Regions from separate parts of the Rhizobium sp. GR12 genome, predicted to be linked through region 4. Evidence: predicted binding sites of a transcription regulator. Region 4 holds the regulator's gene; each other region holds the start of a gene.

Region 1 (7,339 bases), on a different contig from region 4:
CTTCAGGGTCTCGGAAATCAGCGCTTCGGCGCGGACCAGTTCCGGATAGGCGCGGCCCATCTGCTGTATCAGCGCCGGCAGCAGCCTGTAGATCAGCGGCTCACGCGAACCGAGAAGCTCGGCATGACGCATGGCGCGGCGCATGATACGGCGCAGAACATAACCTCTGCCTTCGTTGGACGGCAGAACGCCATCGGCGATCAGGAAGGCGGATGAGCGCAGATGATCGGCGATGACCCGGTGGCTGGCGCGTTTTTCGCCTTCCGCCGGAACGCCGGTCGCCTCGACGGAGGCCGAAATCAGCGCCCGGAACAGATCGGTATCGTAATTGTCGTGTTTGCCCTGCAACAGTGCCGAAACGCGCTCGAGACCCATGCCGGTATCGATCGACGGGCGCGGCAGATCGATGCGCTCTTCCTTCGTCAGCTGCTCATATTGCATGAAGACGAGGTTCCATATCTCGATGAAACGGTCGCCGTCTTCGTCCGGTGAGCCGGGCGGGCCGCCCCAGATATGGTCGCCATGGTCGTAGAAGATTTCCGAGCAGGGGCCGCACGGACCGGTATCGCCCATGGCCCAGAAATTGTCGCTGGTCGGAATGCGGATGATGCGGTCGTCGGAGAAACCGGCGATCTTCTTCCAGAGATTAAAAGCCTCGTCGTCTGTGTGGTAGACCGTGACGAGAAGACGGTTGCGGTCAATGCCGAATTCCTTGGTAATCAGGTTCCAGGCATGGGTGATCGCCTCTTCCTTGAAATAATCGCCGAAGGAGAAATTGCCGAGCATTTCGAAGAACGTATGGTGACGGGCCGTATAACCGACATTGTCCAGATCGTTATGCTTACCGCCGGCGCGCACGCATTTCTGTGCCGAGGCAGCCGTGGAATAAGGGCGGCTTTCAAGACCGGTGAAGACGTTCTTGAACTGCACCATACCGGCATTGGTGAACATCAGCGTCGGATCGTTGCGCGGCACCAGCGGGCTGGAGGGCACGATCTCGTGTCCGTTCTTCTTGAAGTAGTCGAGGAAGGTCGACCGAATTTCATTCACACCGCTCATGCCCACACACCGCTCACAGCTGGAGTCCATCATCGCCATCCTGAACGATGGCTATATTGCAAAATCACTGGCTTTTATCGTCCGCACCCTGCCCTGTCCAGCCATGGAGGCGAAGCAAGGCGTATAGGCAAAGAAAAAGGGCCGCGCGAAGGAAAATCGCACGACCCTTTTGATCCAAACCAGCTCATGCCGGCAAAGCTTCCGGGCGCTACCGCCCGAACCTTCGCGAACGCATCAGCCTTCATCGGCCCCGTCGTCGCCATCGTTGGCGTCAGGACCACCATTATGCAGGAAGCGATCGGCGATCAGACCGGCATTCTGGCGCAGCGCCAGTTCGATCTCATTTGCCATTTCCGGATTGTCGCGCAGGAAGGTCTTGGCGTTTTCACGCCCCTGCCCCAGACGCTGACTATTATAGGAGAACCACGCACCGGATTTTTCGACGATACCGGCCTTCACGCCGAGATCGACAAGCTCGCCGGTCTTCGATACGCCCTCGCCATACATGATGTCGAATTCCACCTGTTTGAAGGGCGGCGCCATCTTGTTCTTGACGACCTTGACACGCGTCTGGTTGCCGACAATCTCTTCGCGTTCCTTGACAGCGCCGATACGGCGAATGTCGAGACGCACCGAGGCGTAGAACTTCAGTGCGTTGCCGCCCGTCGTCGTTTCCGGCGAACCGAACATGACGCCGATCTTCATGCGGATCTGGTTGATGAAGATCACCATGCATTTCGACTTGGAGATCGAGGCAGTCAGCTTGCGCAGCGCCTGGCTCATCAAGCGGGCCTGAAGGCCCGGCAGGCTGTCGCCCATCTCGCCTTCGATTTCCGCACGCGGCGTCAGCGCCGCAACCGAGTCCACGACCAGAATATCGACGGCGCCGGAACGCACCAGCGTATCGGTGATTTCCAGCGCCTGTTCGCCCGTATCCGGCTGCGAGATCAGGAGGTTCTGCAAATCCACGCCAAGCTTGCGGGCATAGATGGGATCGAGCGCGTGCTCGGCATCCACGAAGGCGCAGATACCGCCCTTCTTCTGGCATTCCGCAATCGTCTGCAGAGCCAGCGTCGTCTTACCCGAGCTTTCCGGGCCGTAAATCTCAACGATGCGCCCCCGCGGCAAACCGCCGATACCGAGCGCGATATCCAGGCTGAGCGAACCCGTCGAAACGGTCTCGACTTCAACCACATTTTCATTGGAACCGAGCTTCATGATCGATCCCTTGCCGAACGACCGTTCGATCTGGGAGAGCGCCGCTTCCAGTGCCTTGCTTTTATCCACCGATTTATCCTCTACGAGACGCAAAGAATTTTGTGCCATCCGGTCCACCTTTAGGTTATTGAAGCCACACAGGCAATGAAGCAGTATGGAAATAGGATGTACTCTATTTGTTCTCATTTCGCAAGGCGCAGCCAGCATATTGAAAACAAATAGCGATAAGTGGTTTGTTCTGCTTTCGTTTTTTCGTGTCCGGCCTATCGCCGCAGACCGGGTGCGAAGGCGGAAAACCAAACGGTTCGGACGAATCGTCCACCCTTTCCATCCGCGAAAGAGGGAAACGCAAGCGTGAAGAAAATACTCGTTCTGGGCGGCGCGCATATCGACAGGCGCGGCATGATCGAGGCGGAAACAGCGCCCGGCGCCAGCAATCCCGGCTCCTGGATGGAAGAGGCAGGCGGCGGCGGTTTCAACGCGGCGCGCAATCTCTCCCGGCTCGGTTTTGCCGTCCGCATCATCGCACCACGCGGCGGCGACGTGACGGGCGAGGCGGTGGCGGAGGCCGCAAGGCAGGCGGGCGTCGAAGATACGCCCTTCGTTTTCCTCGATCGCCGCACGCCGAGCTACACCGCCATTCTGGAGCGCGACGGCAATCTCGTCATCGCCCTTGCGGATATGGACCTCTACAAGCTGTTTTCGCCACGCCGCCTCAAAGTGCGTGCAGTGCGCGACGCGATCACCGCAAGCGACCTTCTGCTTTGCGACGCCAATCTGCCGGAGGATACGCTGAAGGCGCTCGGCCTCATTGCCCGCGCCTGCAAAAAACCGCTCGCAGCAATCGCCATTTCGCCCGCCAAGGCGGTGAAGCTGAAGGACGTGCTCGCCGATATCGACTTTCTCTTCATGAACGAGGCGGAGGCGCGTGCTTTGACCGGGCAGACAACGGCAAATGTTCGCGACTGGCCGGAAATTCTCCGCAAGGCCGGTCTTGCCGGCGGCGTCGTCACCCGTGGCGCAAGCGAAGTGGTGGCCTTCAACGCGACGCAAACCGCAAGCCTCCACCCGCCCCTCATCCGCGAGGTGAAAGATGTGACGGGTGCGGGAGACGCCATGGCCTGCGGTTATCTCGCGGCAATCACCGAGGGCAAAACTATCGCCGAAGCGCTCCGACTGGGCGCAGCGGCCGCCGCCATCACCGTGCAATCGCCCTTTGCTACCGCCCAGGACCTGTCAAAAGACAGTGTCGAGGCCATGTTAGGGCTTGTCCCCAATGCCGAAATACTGGCATGAACCCGTTTTAAGAACCTGGAACAGACAGAATGACCCGCCCCATCTCCCCGCTCCTGCCCATCGTCTATTCGCAAGAGGTTGCCGCCGCCAAGCAGCGCGGCGCGCCGATCGTGGCGCTTGAATCGACCATCATCACCCACGGCATGCCCTACCCGGGCAATATCGAGATGGCCGAAGGTGTCGAACAGATCATCCGCGATCAGGGCGCCGTTCCGGCAACCATCGCCGTCATTCACGGCACCCTGCATATCGGCCTTGAGAAAGACCAGCTGGAAGCACTGGCCCAGACCACGGACGCCATGAAGGTCTCGCGCGCCGATCTCGCCTTCGCGATTGCCGAGCGCCGCACGGGCGCGACGACAGTGGCAGCCACCATGATCGCCGCTGCCCGCGCCGGCATCCGCGTTTTCGCCACCGGCGGCATCGGCGGCGTGCACAAGGGCGCGGAACAGACCTTCGATATTTCCGCCGATCTGACCGAGCTTGCCAAAACCGGCGTGATCGTCGTCTGCGCCGGCGCCAAGGCCATTCTGGATATTCCGAAGACGCTGGAAGTTCTCGAGACCAACGGCGTGCCGGTCGTTACCTTCGGTTCGGAAGAGTTTCCAGCCTTCTGGTCGCGCTCCTCCGGCCTTTCCAGCCCGCTTTCGCTCAACAGCCCGGCGGCCATCGCCAATTTCCAGACGACCCGCGAACAGCTCGGCATCGACGGCGGCATGCTGATCGCCAATCCCGTGCCGGAAGAAGACGAAATTCCGCGCGAGGAGATGGAAATCTACATCAACCGCGCCATTTCCCACGCCGAGCGCCAGGACATCACCGGCAAGGCCGTCACGCCCTTCCTGCTCGGCGATATCTTCCGGTTGACCGATGGCCGCAGCCTCGCGACCAATATCGCGCTGGTGCGCAACAATGCCCAGCTCGCCGCAGAGATCGCCGTCGCGCTGAACTAGGCGTTAGGGGCCGGGATCAACCTCAAATGAGGGTGTGGCAGAGGGCGAAGCCTCTCCTCCGTCATGCCGGACTTGATCCGGCATCCAGCCACGGCGCGTCTGCGCCGTGAAAGAGTCTTTCGTGATCAAGTCCTTGATCATGCTGGACCTCGAATCCAGTCCGGGGTGACGGGATACGAACGTGTCTGCCCTAAGAACTTTGCTACCAACAAAAAAGCCCGGAAAGCTTTACGCTTTCCGGGATTTCGTTTTTCAGTTCCTGAACCCGGTCAGTTCTGGGCGACCGGCCTTACCAGCGGCGTGACGCGGCGGATGGTGACGCGGCGGTTCTGCTGTTCCGGACCGAGTGTCTGAACCTTCAGATAACGCTCGCCATACCCTTGGGTCGCGAGGTTTTCCGGCGGAATGCCGTAAACATCGGTCAGCACGTTTGCGACGGACGCGGCGCGCTCGTCGGAAAGGACGAGGTTGCTTTCATCCGAACCGACGGCATCGGTGTGGCCTTCGATCAGGAAGGTCTCCGCCGGGTTCTTTGCCAGCGCCTTGTTGATCGCATCCGCTACCTTGCGCAGCGAACGCGCCTGCGCCATCGGAATATCGGCGCTGCCCGTGGCGAAGGTGATCGTATCGAGGTCGATACGGCGCACCTTGTCGCGGATGCGGGCCGAATAACGCACTTCGTCCAACGAATAGACGCGCTCCACCGGCTCGACCGGCGGCTGCTCCAGGAAGCGATAATAATCGCGGTCCGGATCGCTCGACGTGTCGATGATGTAGTCCGTCACCGGAATGCGCAGACGCATCGGCGGCAGGTCGAGGCCCGGATCGCGATAGACGTATTCACGGTCAGGATCCTCCATCAACTCCGGCGCATAGAACAGCACATATTCCCGGCCACGGTCGTCGATGCGCGAACGCTGGATGACGTCGCCGTAGCGGTTGCGGATCGTCACCACCTGCGTGCCGTCCCGGCGCTCGACCGTCTCGCGGATGCGTCCGCCGCCCAAACGCTCGTAATAGGGCTCGCCGCCATCGCGGATGAAGCGCTGGTTGTCGTCGCCGCGCACCACCACACGATCGCCGAATTGCAGGATGATCGGCGCATCGCGGTCCTGATCGCGTCTGCCGCCTTCGCGCGGCTGCCATTCGCGTGCACCTTCCGGCCGCTCATATTGCGGCCGGCGGTCGATACGCTCGCCCTGCTGGGAGGTGATCGCCTCCATCTTCACGGGCGGCGGCGGGGCCTTGCCTTCGGCGGCACCGGCGCGCTGCGCCTCGGCATCGGAGGTCGGCACTTTCACGTCACCGGCCTGTTCACGCTCGCGGCGGCGTTGCTCCCGTGCCTGGTTGTTGCCAGAGCGTTCCACTTCCTTGTCGCTGTCGAGGACGGCAGCACCCTTGTCGACGGGCAGGATGACCGTGTCGGCGGTCTTGGACGGGTCCTTGGCAATAGCCTTCGCCTTGTCCAGTTCCTGCTTCGTCGTCGGCGGCGCTTCCGTCTGCGGAATGGCGACCTGATTGGGAACGGGTTCGCCGGCGGGCGCCTGTCCGGTCGTCGCACCACTCGGCGGCGGGGGCGTCGGCGTGCCTGGCAGCGGCGCTGCTGGCTCGGTCTTGCCCTGGCCTTCTACCGGCGGTCTTTCATATGGCTGCTGGCCGGGCGCTGGGTTGGGCTGCGCCTCCGGAGCCGGCGGTCGTGCCGGTGTCGGCGCTTCCTTCGGAACCGGCGTTTCCTTCACGGCAGGTTCGGGAGCGGCAGGCTTTTTCTCCGGAACGGCCTTTTCAGCCGGTTCCGCTTTCGGTTCGGGGGCCGGAGCCGCCTTTTCCTCTACCGGCGGCTTTTTCTCAAGCGCAGGCTCGCGCGGCTTGGCCGGCTGCTCGGTGTTTTCAGGGCGTGCGGCAGGCTGCTCGGCCGCCGGTTCCTTTGCCGGTTCCGGCTTGCGCGGACGTGGCGGGCGCTGCTCGCCCTCACCTGCGGGCTGTTCGGCCCGTTCCGGTTTGCGTGGCCGCTCCTGTGCTGGCTGTTCGGCCGCGGGTGCGGCTTCGGGCTCGGCCTGCGGGCGCTGGCGTGCGGGGCGCTGTTCGGCCGGCGCCGGTTCCGGGCGAGCTTCGCGCTGCGGTTCCCGTTGCGGTTCGGGCTGAGGTTCCGGCTGCGGTTCGCGCCGGGGTTCAGGGCGCGGCTCGGCAGGGGCCGCTTCCGACTTGGGTTCGGGCTTGGGTTCGGGCCGCTCGCGCGCCGGCTCGGGCGCCTGTTCGTGTTTCTGCGGTTCGGCGTGCGGCTGCGGCTCTTCCGCCTGTCGCTTCTTGCGCAGCAGCTCTTCCGGGTTCTGCTCTTCCGGCTGCGCCTGCGCCAATATCACCGGGGCCGTCATCGGCGCCTGGGATTGGGGCATCTGTGTCTGCGCCCGCGCCGCGCCGGCATAACCGGCAGCGGCCGGCTCCACCGCGATCGCCAGCGACATGAGGGGGAAAACCACCCCCGTCAGCAATGTGTTCTTCTTCAGCATCGGTGCTTCCTCATCTGCCATTGTTTTATACGCCGCTTATGTCGCGGCATCATGAATTCCGGCTGCGCGTGCAGGCGCTGGTCAACGCCCTGCACCGGCTTCGGTTCCCATGATGAACAAAGCCTTCTGTACCGGAAATGAACAGATCAAGGCGTTTTCGTGAATGCTCTGCGGCGGAATCGCGTTGGCTAATATTGCAGTTGCATTTTTTGACCAACCGGATGAATAATTGCCCCGCGCTGAGGCCACGGACGGCAAACCGTTCTGTCGTGCCTGCGCCCACGACGTCCGCACTGAAAACAACAA
Region 2 (7,339 bases), on a different contig from region 4:
TTAATTTAGGCAGGTAGACCATGGAGATCACGGATCCCGGCGATTTTCGTCAGCGGATAGAAAGAAGCTTTGCGCGGCAGGGTGTGGTGCAGGCAATCGATGCGCAGATAAGCCGTATCGAACATCGGCTGGTGGAAATCGAGCTGCCCTTTCATGAAAAGCTGACGCAGCAGCACGGTATCTTGCATGCGGGCGTCATCGCCGCCGGTCTGGACACCGCCTGCACCTATGCCGCCTATACGATCATCGAGCCGGAAGCTTCGCTGCTGACCATCGAGTTCAAGGTCAACCTCATGTCCCCCGGACGCGGCGAGCGGTTTCTCTTTCGTGGCGAAATCATCAAGCCCGGAAATAATCTGATCGTGGCCGATGGCCGCGCCTATGCGCTTTCGGACGGGCCGGCAAAGCTGATCGCCTCCATGACGGGCACAATGATGGTCGTAAAAGGCCGCGAGGATATTACCGGATGAGTTACCGGCTTTTGCATGTTGCGGACAAATCCGTTCTTTTCGTCATGGCGGCTTCCGCCGAATACGGCCCGCATCTCCAGGCGCGCATCGCGCCCTTGATGACCGGCGTCGGCCCGGTCGAGGCGGCGATTTCGGTCACGGCCGTTCTTGCCGGTCTCGATGCGGCAGACCATCTGCCTGATCTCGTCGTTTCGCTCGGCTCCGCCGGATCGCGGACGCTGGAGCAAACGGGCGTCTATCAGGCGATTTCGGTTTCCTATCGAGACATGGATGCTTCCGCCTTCGGTTTCGAAAAGGGCCGTACGCCGTTCCTCGATCTGCCGGCCGAGGTGGCCCTGCCCTTGCGCATACCCGGTCTTGCCGAGGCGCGGCTTTCCACCGGCGCCAACGTCATCTCGGGCGAGGCCTATGGGCTGATCGACGCAGATATGGTTGAAATGGAAACCTATGCCGTGCTCAGGGCCTGCCAGCGCTTCGGCTTGCCGCTCGTCGGCCTGCGCGGTATTTCCGATGGCAAGGCCGATGTAAACCATGTGGACGACTGGACGGAATATCTGCACATCATCGATGAAAAGCTCGCAGATGCCATCGACCGGCTATGCCGCGCCATCGCAGACGGCGCGATCACCCTTTGAAACCTTGCGATTTTCGCAAATTTCCGCTGTTTGACACCCGCTTCCGGGTTGCCTAAAGCCGCCATTTTCTTTAAAGGCTCGCCATGACCCAGATAGCCCATCCCGACAGCATTCTCATCATCGATTTCGGCAGCCAGGTGACGCAGCTGATTGCGCGCCGCATCCGCGAGGCCGGGGTCTACTGCGAAATCCATCCGTTCCAGAATGCCGCAGAGGCGTTTGAGAAGCTTCAGCCCAAGGGCGTGATCTTCTCCGGCGGCCCCGCATCGGTGACGGCTGAAGGAAGCCCGCGCGCGCCGCAGGCGGTGTTCGACAGCAAGGTTCCAATCCTCGGCATCTGCTACGGCCAGCAGACGCTCTGCACCCAGCTCGGCGGCGTTGTCGAGGGTGGCCATGCGGCAGAATTCGGCCGCGCCAACATCGACATCAAAAAGGCAAGCCCGCTTTTCGACGGCTTCTGGGAACAGGGCGAGAGCTATCCCGTCTGGATGAGCCACGGCGACCGCGTGACGAAGCTGCCGGAAGGTTTCGAGGTCATCGCAACCTCCGAAAATGCGCCTTTCGCCATCGCGGCGGACGAGACGCGCCATTATTACACCACCATGTTCCACCCGGAAGTGGTGCACACGCCTGACGGCGGCAAGCTGCTTTCCAACTTCGTGCACAAGATCGTCGGTCTGAAATCCGACTGGACGATGGCGGCCTATCGCGCCGAGATGATCCGCAAGATCCGCGATCAGGTCGGCACCGGCCGCGTGCTCTGCGCATTGTCGGGCGGCGTCGATTCCTCTGTTGCGGCGATCCTCATCCATGAGGCGATCGGCGACCAGCTGACCTGCGTTTACGTGGACCACGGCCTGATGCGGCTTGGCGAAAGCGAGCAGGTCGTCGGCATGTTCCGCGACCATTACAATATTCCGCTGGTGCATGTGGATGCCGCAGACATGTTCCTCGGGGAACTGGCTGGCGTTTCCGACCCGGAAGCGAAGCGCAAGACCATTGGCCGCCTGTTCATCGAAGTCTTCGAAGCCGAAGCGGCGAAGATTGCCGCAGATGGCAAGGGCGCGCCGAAATTCCTGGCACAGGGCACGCTTTACCCTGACGTCATCGAAAGCGTTTCTTTCTCCGGCGGCCCCTCCGTCACCATCAAGAGCCACCACAATGTCGGCGGTCTTCCCGAGCGCATGAACATGAAGCTGGTGGAGCCGCTGCGTGAGCTTTTCAAGGACGAGGTGCGTGCGCTTGGCCGCGAACTCGGCCTGCCGGAAAGCTTCATCGGTCGCCACCCCTTCCCCGGTCCGGGTCTGGCGATCCGCTGCCCCGGCGCGGTCACCCGTGAGAAGCTCGATATTCTGCGCAAGGCCGATGCAGTCTATCTCGACGAAATCCGCAAGGCCGGTCTTTACGACACCATCTGGCAGGCCTTCGCCGTGCTGCTGCCGGTGCAGACGGTTGGCGTGATGGGCGACTACCGCACCTATGACTTCGTCTGTGCGTTGCGTGCCGTGACCTCCGTGGACGGCATGACGGCGGATTTCTATCCCTACGACATGAATTTCCTCGGCCGCGCGGCAACCCGCATCATCAACGAAGTCCGCGGCATCAACCGTGTCGTCTATGATGTTACGAGCAAGCCGCCCGGCACGATCGAGTGGGAATAAAACCGAGGCGGAGCAATTTCGCCTTTCGTTCTTCTTTTGTTCTTTATTTCGTCGCCGCACGATGATAGGTTCCCGGCCTTGGCATAAGGCTGTGGAGCATCGTCATGGGTTGCGAGTTGACGGATGGAGGAGCTTTAAGGCAGCTCTATTTTGATGGGCTGGAGCCGCAGAAAATACGGCGCTTCAGTCCGCGATTTCTCAGCAAGCTGTTGCTGGTCTTGAAGCCGCCGCCGACCCTCGCGGCGAGAATTTTTGCCGATGCATCACACCACGCGGAAGGACGCACGCTGCGTGAGGCCTATCCTGCGGAGCTTCTGCATATAACGCTGATGTGTATCGGATGTTTCGATACCGTCCCTCACGGCCTGACAAACAGGCTGAAGGCGGCATTGGGGGAAGTCAGGGCACGGCCCGTTCCGATCACGCTGGATGCAAGCTCGCTTTTCGGCAATCGAAACAGCCTGGTGCTGCGAAGCAATCGTGACATGCCGGAGATGAGCGCTCTGGTGAAGATGTTACAGCGCGCGCTTTGGCGGGCAAATCTTCCCTATATCGCCGCATCGTCTTTCACGCCGCACATCACCATGATTTACGGCTGCGGGAAGATAGAGCCGATGCCGGAAGGAAAACCCTATAGCTGGTTGGCTGGCAATTTTGAGCTGATTTTCAGCCACAATGGCGAAACACGGCACGAGTCACTTGGACGCTTCGCGCTTTCGGCGAAAGCCGATCGTTACGAGCCGCTTGAAAGCCAGATACCTTTACCGGAAAAAGTGATCGGCCCCAAAAAACGGTCCAATCGAAAGCTGGCGGTACGGTAACGCCACCAGAACTCATGCACGAGCGAGGCGGTGTCGCCTCGCTGCAAACGATAACCAGCTTAGAGCTGGACCTTGTCGAAAGCCTTGCCGTCGATGCCAAGGGCTTCGAGGTCGGCGCGGGCCGGCTTGCGATGCGCGCGAACAGCGGCCGAAACCGACAGTGCTGCACCGAGAACGGCGAAAGTTTCGCCGAAGAAGTTACGCGATGTCTTTGCAACCTGACGCATTTTTCTCTCCATATTTGATAGCCAAATAGTGGGTATTTTCGGCCTGTTCTACAACTCATGATGTAGCAAGGAAGCCATGCAGCTTTGCTCGCGCTCGTTTGGATGTCAGCTTTTGCGTTTTTGCATAGCTTAAAGCGCACCCTCAGGCGGCGGCTTGAATAAGACGCATATTTTGTTATGCCGGTGGGCCAAGGCAAAGAGGCGGACAACATGACGGTCACCATTTACGGCATCAAGAACTGCGACACGATGAAAAAGGCGAGAAGCTGGCTGGAAGCCACCGGCATCGACTATTCTTTCCATGACTATAAGTCAGCGGGTATCGACCGGGCTCAGCTTGAGACATGGTGCGATGCCGCAGGCTGGGAAACGGTTCTCAACCGCGCCGGCACCACCTTCAAGAAGCTGGATGACGGCAAGAAAGCCGATCTGGGTCGTGAAAAGGCCATCGGGCTGATGCTGGAGCAGCCCTCCATGATCAAGCGCCCCGTGCTGGAGGCCAGGGACAAGATAACCGTCGGTTTCAAGCCGGACACCTATCAGACCCTCTTTGCGTGAGCGCCGCCCGCCATGTCCAGGACAACCCGCGCGACACAGATGCTGACCAAGGCCGGCATAAGCTTCACCACAGTCACCTATGACTATGACCCGAATGCGGACCGGATCGGCTTGCAGGCGGCCGAGGCAATCGGTGAGGCGCCGCATCTGGTCTTGAAAACGCTGATGGCGGAGCTGGACGGCAAGCCGATCTGCGTCGTCGTGCCCTCCGACCGCGAGGTGAGCATGAAGAAGCTCGCAGCAGCATTCGGCGGCAAATCCGCCAGCATGATGAAGCCTGCCGATGCGGAACGGGCAACCGGTTATCATGTCGGCGGCATCAGCCCTTTCGGGCAGAAGAAGCAGGTGCCGACGGCCATCGAAACGCAGGCCATGGCCCATGAATATGTATATATAAACGGCGGGCAGCGTGGCCTGCAGGTAAGACTTTCCCCTCTCGATGCGCAGGCGGCGCTGAAGGCCGTCGCCGCGCCGCTTGTGGCCGACTGATGCTCTCAGACCGCTTTTGAAAGCATTTGGCTTTCGAAAAGAATGGGCTATGGTCGGCGCCTCAGATTGACATATACGAAGGCAGATCATGACCGTTTCCCCCATCGATCCCGTCAAACTCGAAAAACTTGCCGAAGTCGCCGTCAAGGTCGGCCTGCAATTACAGAAAGATCAGGATCTGGTGATTACTGCTCCACTGGCGGCATTGCCGCTGGTGCGGTTCTTGACCAAACACGCCTATCTTGCCGGTGGCGGGCTGGTCACCACCTTCTATTCCGACGAGGAAACCACGCTTTCCCGCTACCGCCACGCCAGTGACGCGAATTTCGACCGGGCTTCCGGCTGGCTTTATGAAGGCATGGCGGAGGCCTATGCCAATGGTGCGGCACGTCTTGCGATCGCGGGCGACAACCCGATGCTGCTGGCCGAACAGGACCCTGCCAAGGTGGCGCGCGCCAACAAGGCCAATTCCACGGCCTACAAGCCGGCGCTGGAGAAGATCTCCAACTTCGACATCAACTGGAACATCATCTCCTATCCGAACCCGTCCTGGGCGAGGCAGGTCTTTCCCGATGTGACGGAAGACGAAGCGGTCCGCAAACTCGCGGACGCCATCTTTGCCGCCTCGCGGGTGGATCTGGCGGATCCGGTCGCGGCATGGGCGAAGCACAATGCCAATCTCGCCAAGCGTTCGGCATGGTTGAACGGAGAACACTTCGCTTCGCTGCATTTCACCGGTCCCGGCACGGATGTGAAAATCGGGCTGGCGGACGGCCACGAATGGCATGGCGGCGCATCCACCGCCAAGAACGGCGTGACCTGCAACCCCAACATCCCGACGGAAGAAGTGTTCACCACGCCGCATGCGCTGCGCGTGGATGGTTACGTGTCCAGCACGAAGCCGCTTTCACATCAGGGAACGCTGATCGACGATATCCAGGTGAAGTTCGAGGCCGGCCGCATCGTGGAAGCCAAGGCTTCGAAGGGCGAAGCCGTGCTGAACAAGGTGCTCGATACCGACGAGGGCGCGCGGCGTCTGGGGGAAGTGGCGCTTGTGCCGCATTCCTCACCGATCTCGGCAAGCGGCATCCTGTTCTACAACACGCTATTCGACGAAAACGCCTCCTGCCACATTGCGCTGGGGCAATGCTATTCGAAGTGCTTCGTCGACGGTGCTTCGCTGTCGCAGGATCAGATCAAGACCCAGGGCGGAAATTCCAGCCTGATCCACATCGACTGGATGATCGGTTCCGACAAGGTGGATATTGACGGCGTGAAGCCGGATGGCTCCACGGTTCCGGTGATGCGCAAGGGCGAATGGGCCTGACGGGGCCTATCTCGGCAACTGGCTACGCTGACTGAGCCAGATGCTGAAAAGCACCGCAACAAACCCAACGATCTGCGCTGGCGTGAGGCTTTGGCCTAGCGCCAGCCAGCCGAGCAAAGTCGCAACGACAGGGCTTAGAAAACCGAGCGATGCGGCAGCGGAGGGTTCGATGCGGGCGAGCCCACGAAACCACAGAAAATAGGTCAAGGCCGCACCGATAATCCCGAGATAGACCATGCCGAGAATATTGGCCGTGGTCGGTGCAGGTAACGCCGGTTCCAGGAAATATGCGACCGGCAGGAGCAGGATGCCGCCGGCCGTCAATTGCCAGGCCGTAAAGGTGAGGTTCGATACCGGTGGCCGCCATTTCCGGGTCAGCACAGTTCCGAAGGCCATGGATACGGCACCGGCAAGACCCGCAGCCACGCCGATACCATCCAGAGCAGCAGCACCCGGCGCCAGAACCAGAAGCGCAACGCCGACAATGCCGAGAAAACCAGCGGCGATGGCGAGCGGCCGAACCGGCGCGGAGAGAAACAGCCGGGAAAGGCCGATCACGATCAGGGGCTGGACCGCGCCCACAGTCGCTGCGACACCGCCGGGCAACCGATAGGCCGACACAAAGAGCATCGCCCAGAAAAACGAGAAATTCAGTGCGCCGAGAATAAAGCTGCGCGGCCACCAGATGCCTTCCGGCAGTTTTCTGACGAGAAGCAGCAACAACACGCCAGCAGGCAATGCGCGCAGCATCGCGACATGGAATGGATATCCCTGCGGCAAAAATTCGGTCGTGACGAAGTAGGTTGTCCCCCAGATTGCGGGGGCGAGTGCGGTCACCAGCACGTCGGCTGCATATGTCGTATTTTTCTTCATTTCAAGATTCTCTACGTCAAGATAAATACGATCTAGTCAATTTTATCTTGACGTCAAGATACCAATTGTTATGCCTTGGTGATGAGCAAAGAACCGCTGGACCACGTTGATCATATTCTGGCGCAATGGCGCAGAGAGCGACCCGATCTCGACGTCGGGCCCATGGGGCTACTCGGGCGTTTGAACCGGCTCAGCACGCATCTTGGCCGCGAGGTCGAGGCGGTGCTGCTGAAACACGGCCTTTCCTCCTCCGCTTTCGATGTGCTGGCGACATTACG
Region 3 (7,339 bases), on a different contig from region 4:
TGCCGTCCTGCGACCAGCGTTCCGTGGCGCCAGCACTGACTTCGTCGAGATTATAACCCTGCGCAGCTTTCAGCGTATCGGTAAGCGGGTAGAGCGCACCGGATTTGACGAAATCATAGGCGGATGTTTCGAAAATCCAGGCCATATCAGGCGCGTTGCCGCCAGCGATCTGGGTCGTCAGCGCTGTCGTATAGGTGTCGAACGGCAGTGACTCGTAAGTCACGCTGACATTGGGGTGATCCTTCTTGAAGTCGGCGGCGATGTCGTTGAAGAGTTTCAGATGCGCTTCGTTGGCGCTCCAGATCGTCATGCGCAGCTTGACCGCATCCTGCGCCGCCGCTGTCCCTGCAAGGGCAAACGAACCGATAAGGGCCAGCGCACAGGCCGTGGATCGCGTTTTCCGATGATAATTCATTCCCAGTCCTCCTCCAAAGATGGGTTCGATCGAACGGCAGTCCGCCGTCCTAATAGGCCGCGATATCCGGCCAGCGTATTTCAATGCCCTCTCGGGTCAGCGCCGTCTGGAAGGCATGAAGATGTTCATCGTCTTCCTGCACCTGATGCGGCGTCAGGCCCTTTTCCAGGCAATAGGCCGCAAGCATTCCAGCCACCTCGCCGATATTCCATTCGACCGGATGCAGGCGGTAGCAGCCGTTGGTGATATGCGTCGTGCCGATGTTCTTGCCGGCCGGAATAAGGTTCTTCACGCGCTCGGGGATGAGTGCGCCAAGCGGAATCTCGAACGGGCAGGAAGGCACATCGATATAATTGTCGCCGCCGGTCGATGGATGCAGATCGATGCGGTACATGCCGATGCCGATGCTGTCGCGATAGCGGACAGCACCTCTGTCGCCGCGAACCGTGTAGGAAAGGTCCTGTTCGACGATGCGCGTGACCGGCTTGATCCGGCGGCTTTCGCGGATATAGGGCGCCATGGCAAGGCCGTGTTCGGTGCCGGTAATATCGCCTCTCAGGCGCAGTCCACGAAACCCCTGCCCGCCATCGAGCCGCGGCGCTTCCGTCTGCAGCCAGTAAAACACCGAATAGGAAAGATCGGCCGCCGCCTTCAGATGCCGCGCCTTTTCCTCTTCCGAGATATCGATGATTGTGCCGTCCATGTAGTCGATCATCGGCCAGTTCACGAGGCAGATATCGGATTTATAGAAGCCGGGCGCGAAGTTCTTGCGTGCCGCAATGCGGCGGAAAATCCAGAGGTTTTCATCGCCGCCGCCCCTGCGCTGATCGGCATCGACCAGCAGCGGATCATCATCCGGATTTGGCGTAAAGGAGCGGGTCGTATGTTCGAGCGTGCGCGGATGCGGCGCGGTGAAACCGAGCATCGGCCCGCCCCAGAAATGCGGCTGGTACTTGCGCCAGTAATCGTAATTATCAGGCTTGTCGATCGTCTGGTCGCCGTCGACATGGTCGATCGCAAAGCAGATCGATACGGCCTGCACATTGTCCGGCTGGATTTCAGCCGGCGCGCTGGGCTCGCCCGTATCCGATTGCGCCTCGAAGCCCTTGGCATATTCCGTGCCCGTCATCGGCAACAGATCGCCAAGCTCGGTCGCATCAAGAATATAATCGGCGGAAATGACGATCTCGGCGCCGCTGTCGCGATGGCGCACGGTAATCGAGCGGACCCGGTCGCCATCGACATCGGCCGCGACCGGACGATAGGGCTTGAGCACCGTCAGCCGGTCCGCGCCGATATAGGGCATCAGCATGCTTTCCATGACAGCGAGGCTGACGCGCGGTTCAGCGCAGATGCGACTGACCCAGCCGCCACCCGGATTAAGGTCGCCCCAGGCGCGGGCTCCTTCCGTCAGCGGATAATGATCGCGGTAATATTGGCGTACGCCATTGCGCAATGCGCGATAAGACCGGGTGATGCCGAATTGCTCGACCCAGCTGTGTTCGTCCGACGGCACGGCCTGGCTGGTCAGCTGACCGCCGATCCAGTCATATTCCTCGGTCATGATCACGCGCTTTCCGGCCCGTGCGGCACCGAGTGCCGCCGCCACGCCGCCGAGGCCACCACCGACCACAAGAATGTCTGCTTGCATCTCTTTCACGTCGTCACATCCGTTTTGTTGACTTTGGACTTATCTGGGGAGGCCGCCGGAGCTGGTCCCAATGTTTCACCCTTGACCGGCTGGCACTTGAGTAAAATCTGACTTCCCGGGCTGCCGGTCTCGATGCGGTTCACCAGCATTGCGGTCGCCTGCCGGCCCATTTCTTCACGGGGAATTTCATAGGAAGTGAAACGCACAGGGCTGCGACCGGCACGAATATGACTGCCGAGCACGACCATCGAGAAGACTTCAGGCACGCCAATTCCGCGCTCCCGTGCCAAAGTCTCGACGCGCACCGCATCCGCCAGTTCGATGAAAAATGCCGCCGTCGCACCGCTTTCGATGATCGCATCGAGGATCTTTTCGGCAGGCCGGTTTACCGCCTTTATGTGCAGGGCAAGCGTCGCCGCCGTGCCGAGCGCGTCGCTGAACCCCCGCCAGCGGTCGGCGATGGATTCCGCGGGACCCGCAGGGCCGATATAGGCGAGTTTCGAATGCCCGAGCATCATTGCGTCTTCAACAAGCTGCCGCGTGCCTGCGGCATAGTCGCCGCCCACATAGGGCACCGGCCCGCCGGCATCGTCGCGCCGGCCTATAGCCACGAATGGATAGTCTTCCGAGACCAGCCGGGCGAGTTCCTTGCGGTCGAATTCGCGACCGAGGACGAGACAGCCATCGGCGATCCGGAGCCTGTTGCCCTCGGAGAAAATCTTGCGGTCATTGCCCACACCTGCGCTGGTCAGCAGCAGAAGATCGTAAGCCTGCTGCTGCGCCTCCTCCTCGATGCCTAAGAGAAACGGCGTGAAGAAGTCGGCCTGCGCACTTGGAAAAGCGGGCTCATAGGTGAAGACGCCGAGGATGCGATTAAGCCCTTTGGCCATCCGGCGCGCAATCGGGTCCGCGACATAACCCGTCTTGCGGATGACGTCCTGCACGCGCTCGCGGGTTTCAGCCGGGATACGGGCGATGGTAGCCGGTGCACCGTTCAGAACGAGCGAAACCGTGGCCTGACTGACGCCGGCCAGTCTCGCAATATCGTTCTGAGTAAGGCGCTTATGGTTGGCCACGCAATGCCCTCCCCGACATCGGCTGCTTGCTAATACGTATTAGCTGTTAATGCGTATTAGCACGATCTACCTGCCGGGTGTCAAGAGGGCAAAGATGGCTTGCGGAGAGATGTTTTGAGGAGTGCCGATGAGACTGCCAGCCGCCAAATGGCGGCCGCGCTGGGTCGAGGGCCTTCATCCCAGCCGTAAAGTCTTGCCCAGCGCAAGTTCAGGGAGTTGAAGGCGTCTTTTCGCTGACAAGCTTTTGCCCGAGCAGCCAGGTCCACATCGCCTCATCGCTCAGTACTTTTCTCTCGACCTCTTCATGGTTCGTATCCTCGAAAACCGTCAGCCGTACATTGCGTTTCAGTTCCTGGAGGCGTTGAACCAGAATCACCGTGTCGGAAAGAGGAATCACCTCATCTTTTGCTCCATGAAAGGCCCAGAAGGCCGTTTTTTCATTGGTGCGATTGAGGTAATGGCGGATGCCGCCACCGGCGATTGGAACGACGGCGGCAAAAGTTTGCGGGAACTGCTCGGCCATCGACCAGGCGCCGAACCCTCCCCGACTATATCCGATCAGATAGATGCGGCTGCGATCCACGCGGTGATCCGCCACAACCGATTCAAGGACACTTGCGACGCGCTCGATCGGATACAGCAGTTCCTCGCTTGGATTTTGCGGCGAAAACACCATGAATGGAAATTCACGCCCCTCCTCGATCAATTTGGGCAGGCCGCTGCCACGCAGCTTTTCAACATCGCTCCCGCCCTGATCGCCGCCATGCAGCCAGACGACGAGAGGATAGGTCTTGTCCGAACCGGCATAGTCCTTCGGGGTATAGAGCAGATAATTGATGTCCGACGCGATCGTTGTTTCAGACTTCATCGCCTGCTGCTCGGCAAACGCAAATGTCGATGTGGCGAGTGCTGCGATAACGATCAGGCAAAGTTTCAGATGTTTCATGGTTTCGTCCTCCCGAAAAACATACCTCTTCCCAAGGCACGATTGCTGAACTCATGAGCCACCGGGTTGGTTCAGTGGTTCGAGAGGCAGGCCAGCCGAGGTCCCATAAGAACCCGACTGGGGCTGCGAATTTCTATTCGACACCACAGTTCACCCTCGTGTGGAAGACAGCGGCATACGTTCATTATTTGTTCTGGCTTGCTGTTTGAGTTTTTGCTAATCATTGCGACAACAGTGCGAAAATGACTGGCCGTCTCTCCGAAGGCTGGCATTTTTGAAAAGGCCGTCATCGTGCGGATAGGCAAATATCAGGGATGCGGGGCATGGCGGTTGCCTATCTGGACAAACTGAACGAGCAGCAACGCAAGGCCGTGGAACATGGCGTTGGACTTTCACACGGACACACGGCTGGACCATTGCTGATCATCGCCGGCGCCGGTTCCGGCAAGACCAATACGCTGGCGCACCGGGTGGCGCATCTGATTGTCAACGGCGCCGATCCTCGCCGCCTCCTGCTGATGACGTTTTCGCGGCGTGCCGCCTCCGAAATGTCTCGCCGTGTCGAGCGGATCTGCAAACAGGTCATCGGCGCCAATGCCGGAACTCTTACCGATGCGCTGGCGTGGTCCGGTACGTTTCACGGGATCGGCGCGCGCCTCTTGCGTATCTATGCCGAACAGATCGGACTGGACGTGGACTTCACCATCCACGACCGCGAGGACAGCGCCGACCTGATGAACCTTGCCCGACACGAGCTAGGTTTTTCCAAGACCGAGAGCCGTTTTCCGACAAAGGGCACCTGCCTTGCGATCTATTCGCGCGCCGTCAATTCTCAGACACCGTTGAAAGAGATCCTGCGCCAGCACTACCCATGGGTGTCCACCTGGGAAGACGAGCTCAAACAATTATTCGCCGCTTATGTCGAGGCCAAGCAGGCCCAGAATGTTCTCGATTATGACGATCTGCTGCTCTACTGGGCCCAGATGGTCAGCGATCCCGACCTTGCCGGCGATATCGGCAATCGTTTCGACCATGTGATGGTCGACGAATATCAGGATACCAACCGGCTGCAGGCCTCGGTGCTGATGGCGCTGAAACCCGGCGGCCGCGGGCTGACCGTGGTGGGGGACGACGCCCAGTCGATCTATTCGTTCCGGGCAGCGACGGTGCGCAACATACTGGATTTTCCGGCATGTTTCAGCCCGGCCGCCGATGTTATCACCCTTGATCGAAACTACCGCTCGACACAGCCGATACTGGCTGCGGCCAACGGCGTCATCGACCTTGCCCGCGAGCGCTTCACCAAAAATCTCTGGACCGAACGGCAATCGCTCGAGCGACCGAAGCTCGTGACGGTAAAGGACGAAACCGAGCAGGCGAATTTCATCATCGACCAGGTGCTGGCCGATCGTGAGACCGGCATGACACTGAAGCAGCAGGCCGTGCTGTTTCGCACGTCCAGTCACAGCGGCCCGCTTGAAATCGAGCTGACACGCCGCAACATCCCCTTCGTCAAATTTGGCGGCCTGAAGTTTCTCGACAGTGCCCATGTGAAGGACATGCTGGCGGTGTTGCGTTTCGCGCAAAACCCGCGCGACCGGGTCGCCGGTTTCCGGCTTCTTCAGATGCTGCCGGGTATCGGGCCGAAGAAGGCCGGCAATATTCTCGATACGATTGCGGCAGACCCCGAGCCGTTGCTTTCCCTTGACGAAATCCCGCCGCCACCCAAAACCGGCGATGACTGGGTGTCCTTCGTTCAGCTGCTGGCGAACCTGCGAAAATCGCACAGCGGCTGGCCGTCAGATATCGAGCACGCGCGGCTCTGGTACGAGCCTCATCTTGAGCGCATCCATGAGGACGCCGAGACCCGCAAGGCCGATTTGCTGCAACTCGAGCAGATTGCCGGCGGCTACCCTTCCCGCGAACGTTTCCTGACCGAACTGACGCTCGATCCGCCGGATGCCACCAGCGATCAGGCAGGGGTGCCGTTGCTGGATGAGGATTACCTGACACTTTCAACGATCCATTCGGCAAAAGGTCAGGAATGGCGGTCGGTTTTCATCCTGAATGTGGTCGATGGCTGCATACCCTCCGATCTCGGCGTCGGCTCCACGCATGAAATTGAAGAGGAACGCCGGCTGCTCTATGTCGCCATGACGCGCGCCAAGGACAGTCTGTCGCTGATCACGCCGCAACGGTTCTTCACCCACGGCCAGAACGCGCAGGGAGACCGGCATGTTTATGCCGCCAGAACCCGCTTCATACCGGCAACTTTGCTGCAGTTCTTCGAAACCGCCACCTGGCCCCTGGTTTCGGCCGCGGCTTCCGAGCGCAGCGCGCAGCAGATCCGCATCGACGTCGGCGCGCGGATGCGAGCGATGTGGAAATAGGCAAGATCGTACAGGCTGGAACGATGGATAAAACGGCTGTTCGAAAGATCATCCATATCGACATGGATGCATTTTATGCATCGGTGGAGCAACGCGACAATCCCGCACTTCGCGGCCTGCCGGTCGCCGTTGGTGGATCGGCGGCACGGGGCGTGGTGGCTGCGGCAAGTTACGAAGCGAGAACCTTCGGCGTGCATTCCGCGATGCCATCGGTTACCGCCAGACGGAAATGCCCGGATCTGATCTTCGTGCCGCCGCGCTTCGAGGTGTATCGGCAGGTCTCGCAACAGATCAGGGAGATATTTGCCGAATATACCCCGCTGATCGAGCCGCTATCACTCGACGAAGCCTATCTCGATGTCACCGAAAACCTGAAAGGCATGGAGATTGCCACCGAAATCGCGTTGGAAATCCGCGCGAATATCAAAACGGTCACCGGCCTCAATGCGTCCGCCGGCATTTCCTACAACAAGTTTCTCGCCAAGATGGCAAGCGACCTGAACAAGCCGAATGGCCAGGCCGTCATCACGCCAAAAAACGGCCCGGGCTTTGTTGAAGCCCTGCCCGTCAAGAAATTCCATGGTGTGGGACCAGCCACGGCCGAGCGGATGAAACGGCACGGCATCGAAACCGGGCTCGATCTCAAGTCGAAAGCACTCGGTTTTCTGCAACAGCATTTTGGAAAGTCCGGCCCTTATTTCTACAACATCGCCCGCGGCATCGATGGACGACCGGTAAAGCCCGATCGCATCCGCAAATCCGTCGGCGCCGAGGACACATTCATCGAGGACATCGACGATCTCGATCTGGCCAAGGCCGAGCTAGGCCCTTTGGCTCAGAAAGTCTGGCGTTATTGCGAGG
Region 4 (7,339 bases):
CGGTAGCCGGTGAAGAAGCGGCTCATCTGCTCGTGCACCATGGTGTGGCGCGTAACGCGGGTGTCGAAGTCCTTCTTCTGCGCGGCAGTCGGCAATTCGCCGTAAAGCAGCAGATAGCAGGTTTCCAGGAAGTCGCCCTGTTCGGCAAGCTGCTCGATGGGGAAGCCGCGATGAAGGAGAACGCCCTCGTCACCGTCGATGTAGGTGATCTTGGATTCGCAGGAGGCCGTCGACGTGAAGCCGGGGTCGTAGGTGAAGGAGCCCGTGTGCTTGTACAGCGTGGCGATATCGACGACGCTTGGTCCGATAGTGCCTACCCTGACCGGGAGTTCGACCTGCTTTTCGCCAAGTGTCACTGTAGCGCTTTTTTCCGTCATACTTGATCCTCCGAAAACATGCGGGTGGGGGCGTTGAGACACGCCCCGCGGTTAAGCGTCTACCGATTAGCTATATGATCCTTGCGCAGATGCCAAGCTATCCAAAGGTCAAATTGTGCATTGCGGCAAACGCAAACCTGTCGCTTTTGGCTTTCCCGGTGGTCGCAATTCGATCACGGTCAACGCACCGTTAAAGGAAAGGATTGCAATCCCTAACGCCGGCCTGCAAACCTGTTTCCGGTGCGGCAGGGGGCGGCGCAAATTGCTGGGTCAAGGGGAAAAACAGCATTTCGGATATGCCGAAACGTTGCAGGGCGGCTTGCCCGGCACGCGGGATATTCTGTTTCCTCTTCACCGAAGCAGCGATGCCGCGACATATGATACGCCCGCCCTTGTTCCCGGGTGGAACCTTAAAAATACAGCCGCAGAAAAAATTGCCGCCTGCCTGGCCGAGGAACGCGCATTCGGTCACGATTTTCTTTTCATCCCCGTCTTTATCGGCTGCGGCGCGATCCTGTGGTTTTCTCTCGATGCCGCGCCTTCTTCGTTTATTCTGTCGGTGGTATTTCTGCTTGTCGCAGGTCTGGCGCTGCTTGTGAGATATAGCGCCGGCTTTGCGGCGGCGGCCTGCGGCCTCTGCGCTTTTCTTTTGCTCGGCATGCTTCTGGCCGATTTCGAAACCCGGCGGGCGGGAACCGTGTTGCTGGATACCCCCGTCACCACCACCATCACCGGCACGGTGGCGCGTCGGGAAGTCGATGCGCGCGGCTACTGGCGGTATGTGGTCCAACTGACCGCCACGGAAGGGCCGACATTGTCGCGTCCGCCGCAGAGGATTTCGGTGCTTGCGCGCGGCGGCGAGCCGGTGGCGCTCGGCGCCACTCTTCGCGGCAAGGCGCGCCTTTCACCGCCATCCGGCCCGGCCTTGCCGGAACTCAACGACTTCGCCTTCACCTCCTATTTCAGAGGCGTAGGCGCGACCGGATACTTCTATAAGCCGCCGCAGACGCTTGCGTCACCCGTGGGTGATATGGCAGCTGAAAAGGGTTGGCTGGAATGGGTCGATACGCGGCTTTATGGCCTGCGCAGCGCGATTGCCGAGCGTATCCGCAATACCATCGGCGGAGACGCCGGGGCCTTTGCCGCCTCCATCGTCACCGATGAGAGACAGGCCATCTCGGCCCAGACGATGGAGGCGTTGCGGCTCTCCGGTCTGGCGCATATCGTCGCCATTTCGGGGCTCAACATGGCGCTGGCATCCGGCATATTCTTCGTTGGCCTGAGATTGGCCTTCAGCCTGTTCCCGGCCTTTGCGCAGCGCTGGCCGGTCAAGAAGGTCGCGGCTTTCGCGGCGTTGCTGATGACGCTCGCTTATTATCTCATTTCCGGTTTCGCCGTTTCCGCCGAACGCGCCTGGCTGATGATGTCGGTAATGCTGATCGCGGTTCTTTTCGATCAACCCTCGCTCAGCCTCAGAAATGTTGCCATTTCCGCATTGGTCATTCTTATCTTTTCGCCCTCGGAAATCATGGGGCCGAGTTTCCAGATGTCGTTCGCCGCCACCATAGCGCTCGTTTCGGCCTATGCCTTCTGGAGCCGCTGGCGCATTGACCAAGAGCGGCTGTTCATCGGGCGCAAACCCGCATGGATGAAGGTGGCGGAAACGGTGGGCGCGGTCATCGGTGGTGTTGTCACGACATCGCTTATCGGCGGCCTTTCGACGGCGATCTATTCGGCCGAACATTTTCATCGTGTCACCACCTATGGACTTTTCGCCAATCTGGCCGCAATGCCGCTCATGTCGCTGATCGTCATGCCCTTCGGCCTCCTCGCCATGCTGCTGATGCCGTTCGGGCTCGATGCGCCGTTCCTGAAGATCATGGGCTTTGGCATGGCTCTCGTCATCGAGGTTGCAAACGAGGTGGGGTCGTGGGGCGGCAGCGCGGCGACGGGGCGTCCGCATGGCTGGTTCCTTGGTGTCGCCTCGGTGGGTTTACTGCTCATGACATTGCTGCGCAGCCGGCTTGCGCTTCTTGGCGTTCCGGTTCTGCTTTTCGCCTTCGGGCTGTCGGCGGTCACGGCCTATCGCGATTTACCTGATCTGTTGATCCACGAGGACGGCGAGTTGGTGGCAATGGTGGAAAACGGCAAGGTCTTCACCACGAAAACCCGCCCGCCGGGCTTTGTTTTCGGCCAATGGCAAAGGGCGCTGTTGCTGCCGGAAAAAGCCGTGCCGCCGGTCTTTATCAGCGGGGAGGGCAGGATAAATACTACTGGCTCCGGCTCGAAATCGAAGCTGTCGCCTGAGGACATGACGGCGGTGGCGCGGGAGATGACGGCGGCTCTCAAAGATGCCAAAGTCGGCGTCTTCACCTGCAGGAAAGACATGTGGTGTGCGGCGAGCGCGGCAAGCGGCGAGTGGATCATCGTTCTGGAAGACGGCCGTTTCGCCGGAAAAGCCTGCGATATCGCCGATATTGTCGTCGTTTCCCGCAGAACCTCTTTTTCACAGTGCCGTTCGGGCGCGCTTCTGCTCAGCCGCGATATTTTGCGGCGTCTCGGTTCGGTGGAAATAGACTTCGCGGACAAGGCGCAGGCAGAAGTGGTTGGTCGGCTGCGCGCCGCAATCGCCGGAACGGACCGGCCCTGGAGCCGACATCGTTATTACGACTGGAAAAGTGGCCGTTTCGACCGCGATCTGCCGCAACCCGTCATCCGGCTGCTGGCGGCGTCGCAATGACCCCGCCAGCGCGGACAATCAAACCTTGACGCGCAGATCGGCGGTCACTTCGCCGGTCGCACCGATTTCCTGTTCATGTGACACATCGCGCCAAATCTCCTTCAAACCCGCCTCGTACCATTCCTGCATGGCGGGCAGGGCGAGCAGCCGGTCGCAATAGGTTTTCGCCGCAGGCGAAAGATCCGCGCCATAGCTCTGGAAACGGAATGCGACCGGGCAGAAGAAGGCGTCGACCGCGGTGAATTTCTGACCGGCAAGATACGGCCCGCCGAATTTTGAAAGACCTTCGCTCCACAGCACATCGATGCGCTTTATATCGGCCGCAAGCCCTGCATCGGCACCCTTCGGCTTTATCCTTATGCCGACCGACATGGGATAGAGATTGCGCAGCGAGAAAAAGCCCGCATGCATTTCGCTGGCCGCCGAACGCGACCATGCCCTTGCCTGTTTGTCGCTTGCCCAGACGCCCTGATGTCTTTCGGCAAGATATTCGGCGATCGAAAGCGATTCCCAAACGGTCACACCCTCATCGACCAGGCAGGGCACCTTGCCGGTTGGCGAAAACGTGGTGAAGGCGACGCCTTCGCCGAATGGAACGAGCTTTTCATCGAAGGCGATACCGAGCGTGCGCATCAACACCCACGGCCGCAGCGACCACGAGGAATAGTTCTTGTTGGCAATATAAAGATCGTACATGGCGTATCTCCCGGATATGAGGCGCATTTCTATACCTGCCGGCAGTCCATGGAATATCGAAAATAATCCATGGCTCCCATAAGCTGCATTGATGGATCGTAAGGTGAGGGCACGTGTGGCAGCGCCTCGCTAATATCACCACTCGGAGACGACGAAATATCACCACGCGGTGCGATGACGTAAATTCACATTTTGTCCGGGGTCTTGCGGAGGTTCCCCCGCAACGATTGCAGCCGACGGCATATACGCCGCTGCCCCACAGTAAAACAGAAGCATCGGTATCAAGGGTGGAACCAATTTCCAAAAGGCGTCAGGCGCCGATACAGTGGGTGTTGGACAACAACTCGTTTATCTCTGGATCACGCCCGTGCTCTAGAACAACTCACCCTTTCAGACAGACGCCACCCTCTAGATGACGCCTGTTGAAAACCGGAGCGCGTCCGGTTTCATCGGATCAATGGTAACGGCGGATGAGCCCGACCAGTTTGCCCTGGATTTTCACCCGGTCCGGTCCAAAAATACGGGTCTCATAAGCGGGGTTTGCCGCCTCCAGCGCAATGGAGGCTCCCTTGCGGCGGAAACGCTTCAGCGTCGCTTCCTCGTCATCCACCAGAGCCACAACGATGTCACCCGGATTGGCGGTGTTGCCATTGCGGATTATGACGGTATCGCCGTCGAAAATGCCGGCCTCGATCATCGAATCGCCCTTGACCTCAAGCGCGTAATGTTCACCCGTGCCCAGCATGTCTACAGGTACGGCCACATCGTGGGTGTTGTTCTGGATGGCGGAAATCGGCACGCCGGCGGCGATACGTCCCATCACGGGCACGCTGACGGCCCCGACGAGATCGTTGGCCGGCGCCCTGGTGGCAGGGGCCGGTTCCGGCGCCTTGGGTTTGCCGAGGCTGCCTTCGATGACGCTCGGCGAAAAGCCGCGCTGCGGCCTTGCACCCGGCGTATAAGCCTCGGGCAGCTTGATGACTTCCAGCGCTCGCGCCCTATTCGGTAGCCGACGAATGAAACCGCGCTCTTCGAGGGCGGTAATCAGCCGGTGGATGCCGGATTTCGAAGCAAGATCGAGTGCGTCCTTCATTTCATCGAAGGAGGGCGGCACGCCGGACTCTTTCATTCGTTCATGAATGAAGAGAAGCAATTCCTGCTGTTTGCGCGTGAGCATGAGGAAAACACCCTTTGGAATCGTCGTGGAAGTTGCGAAACAAATACAGAACGAACACTATATGTTCCATATGTGTTCTGCAATCCCCTAAAATTTCGTGAAGCTGCTATCTGTTGTCCTGATGATTTGCTTCATCGACCGCATTCGTGCTTTTCTTCGCATCGAACCGTTTCGGCATGGCCTTGCCGCAACGCCAGCAGGAAACCAGTCATGATGAAACCCTATCGCGTCGATCATCTCGTTCTGCCCGTGGAGGTCATCGGCGTTGCCGCAAAGCGTCTCTTAAGCCTTGGATTTACGGTAGCGCCAGAGGCTCTGCATCCCTTCGGGACCCGGAATAGCTGTGTTTTTTTCACCGATGGCACCTACTTGGAGCCACTCGCCATTGCTGACCCGGCTAAATATAATGCCTCGGCAGACAACGGAGATGTGTTCACCGGTAGGGATCGTGCTTTCCGGCAACGGGATGGTAGGGAAGGTTTTTCGGCCCTCGTCGCCCGCACGGACAATGCCCTTGCCGATCATGACAGGTTTGTGGCGGCCGGCGTATCGGCAGGTGAGGTCTTCGAATTTTCGCGGCCAGTCCAAATGCCTGACGGTTCGCAAGGCGAAGCTGCCTTCCGGCTGGCCTTTGCAGGGCAGGATGCCGCTTCGGATTTCTTTTTGTTCAGCTGCCAGCGCCTGAAGGCCCTTCCGGGCGACCGCTCGATGCTCGAGCGCCATGCCAACGGGGTTTACGGTTTGTCCGAGATCGTCCTGTCGTCCGGTCAAAAACCCGGCCCGATGCACCTGATCGAAACGGTGTTCGGCTGTGAGGGCAGGGTGTCTGCGGATGGAGACATCGTATCGGAAACCGGCAATGCACGGATCAGACTGACCGAAAAGGAGGATTTCGAGCCGGAGTTGAAGGATGGCTCTGAGGGATTGCGCGGTGCTGGCGTCGTCTTTTCGTCGCACGATCTTGCCGTGACAGAGGCGGTGCTTGCTGCTAATGGCGTGTCCTACGGAAAAGCGGACGCCCGTCTTGTGGTGCCTGCCGCGCCCGGTCAGGGCGTCACATTCTCCTTCGAGGAAAAATGATGAGCGTTACGAACAATCTCAAAGTCACTGCCGGAGACGGCACGGCCAAGGTTTCCTTTTCCAATACCGAGCGTTTTTCGCTGATCGCCGGTCCCTGCCAGATGGAAAGCCGCGAGCATGCCTTCATGATCGCTGGCGTCCTGAAGGAGCTTTGCGACAGCCTTGGGATAGGCCTCGTCTACAAGTCCTCCTTCGACAAGGCCAACCGCACCTCGCTTTCCGGCAAGCGCGGCATCGGCCTTGAGAATGCGATGCAGGTTTTCGCCGATCTCAAGAAGGAGTTCGGTTTTCCGGTCCTGACCGACATTCACACCGAGGAGCAATGTGCGATCGTCTCCGAAGTCGTGGATGTCTTGCAGATTCCGGCGTTCCTCAGCCGCCAGACGGACCTTCTCGTCGCCGCCGCCAAAACGGGCCGTGTCGTCAATGTCAAGAAGGGCCAGTTTCTGGCTCCCTGGGACATGAAGAACGTGCTTGCCAAGCTCAACGAAAGCGGCAATCCGAATGTGATGCTGTGTGAGCGCGGTGCGTCCTTCGGTTACAACACGCTGGTCTCGGATATGCGTTCCCTGCCGATCATGGCCTCGCTTGGCGCACCTGTCGTGTTCGACGCCACCCATTCGGTGCAGCAGCCGGGCGGGCAGGGCGGATCCACCGGCGGCCAGCGCGAATTCGTCGAGACTTTGGCGCGTGCGGCGGTGGCAGTCGGCGTGGCCGGTCTCTTCATCGAAACCCATGAAGACCCGGACAATGCGCCGTCAGACGGCCCCAACATGGTTCACCTGAAGGACATGCCGAAACTGCTCGAAAAGCTTCTGGCTTTCGACGCCATCGCGAAATCCTGAGTGGCAGGCGGCCATACGGGCGCCGTTTGTTCCAATCGATTTTAATGGCGGGCGCTTCGTTTCTACCGTCCGCTGTCATTGTAATTTCTTCGCCATCGTCTAAGACAGGCGACGGAAAATATCTGTTCCATTCCCAAGGGAGAGACCATGACTGCCATTACCGATATCATCGCGCGCGAAATTCTCGACAGCCGCGGCAACCCGACCGTTGAAGTCGATGTCTATCTCGAAGACGGCTCCATGGGCCGCGCCGCCGTTCCTTCCGGCGCCTCGACAGGCGCGCATGAGGCGGTTGAGCTGCGGGATGGCGGCAAGCGTTATCTCGGCAAGGGCGTGGAAAAGGCGGTCGAAGCCGTCAATACGGAAATCTTCGACGCAATCGGCGGTTTCGACGCTGAAAACCAGATCCAGATCGACCAGACGA

The links. The regulator LexA, encoded in region 4, represses DNA repair genes until DNA is damaged. The targets are predictions, from matches to a motif close to TGTTCNNNNTGTGTTCNG.
Region 1: the regulator LexA is predicted to act here: its motif matches at 2,444-2,461, upstream of recA (recombinase RecA).
Region 2: the regulator LexA is predicted to act here: its motif matches at 2,793-2,810, upstream of QSK43_RS01905 (2'-5' RNA ligase family protein).
Region 3: the regulator LexA is predicted to act here: its motif matches at 4,267-4,284, upstream of QSK43_RS08050 (ATP-dependent helicase).

Annotation. Positions count from the first base shown of each region.
Region 1 covers NZ_JASXTH010000002.1:354,687-362,025, forward strand. The annotation lists gene alaS (alanine--tRNA ligase) at 1-1,059, opposite strand, end outside; gene recA (recombinase RecA) at 1,294-2,385, opposite strand; gene QSK43_RS04670 (carbohydrate kinase family protein) at 2,632-3,573, shown strand; gene QSK43_RS04675 (pseudouridine-5'-phosphate glycosidase) at 3,603-4,526, shown strand; gene QSK43_RS04680 (OmpA family protein) at 4,796-7,033, opposite strand.
Region 2 covers NZ_JASXTH010000001.1:391,992-399,330, forward strand. The annotation lists gene QSK43_RS01890 (PaaI family thioesterase) at 21-470, shown strand; gene QSK43_RS01895 (5'-methylthioadenosine/S-adenosylhomocysteine nucleosidase) at 467-1,105, shown strand; gene guaA (glutamine-hydrolyzing GMP synthase) at 1,189-2,766, shown strand; gene QSK43_RS01905 (2'-5' RNA ligase family protein) at 2,871-3,587, shown strand; gene QSK43_RS01910 (hypothetical protein) at 3,647-3,814, opposite strand; gene QSK43_RS01915 (ArsC family reductase) at 4,025-4,372, shown strand; gene ybaK (Cys-tRNA(Pro) deacylase) at 4,385-4,861, shown strand; gene QSK43_RS01925 (aminopeptidase) at 4,950-6,188, shown strand; gene pecM (4-hydroxybenzaldehyde efflux transporter PecM) at 6,195-7,061, opposite strand; gene QSK43_RS01935 (MarR family winged helix-turn-helix transcriptional regulator) at 7,143-7,339, shown strand, end outside.
Region 3 covers NZ_JASXTH010000004.1:35,202-42,540, reverse strand. The annotation lists gene QSK43_RS08070 (ABC transporter substrate-binding protein) at 1-415, opposite strand, end outside; gene QSK43_RS08065 (FAD-dependent oxidoreductase) at 465-2,066, opposite strand; gene QSK43_RS08060 (LacI family DNA-binding transcriptional regulator) at 2,072-3,142, opposite strand; gene QSK43_RS08055 (prolyl oligopeptidase family serine peptidase) at 3,351-4,088, opposite strand; gene QSK43_RS08050 (ATP-dependent helicase) at 4,412-6,478, shown strand; gene dinB (DNA polymerase IV) at 6,502-7,339, shown strand, end outside.
Region 4 covers NZ_JASXTH010000005.1:329,532-336,870, forward strand. The annotation lists gene gltA (citrate synthase) at 1-377, opposite strand, end outside; gene QSK43_RS11355 (ComEC/Rec2 family competence protein) at 640-3,117, shown strand; gene QSK43_RS11360 (glutathione S-transferase family protein) at 3,136-3,813, opposite strand; gene lexA (transcriptional repressor LexA) at 4,268-4,990, opposite strand; gene QSK43_RS11370 (VOC family protein) at 5,201-6,070, shown strand; gene kdsA (3-deoxy-8-phosphooctulonate synthase) at 6,070-6,915, shown strand; gene eno (phosphopyruvate hydratase) at 7,063-7,339, shown strand, end outside.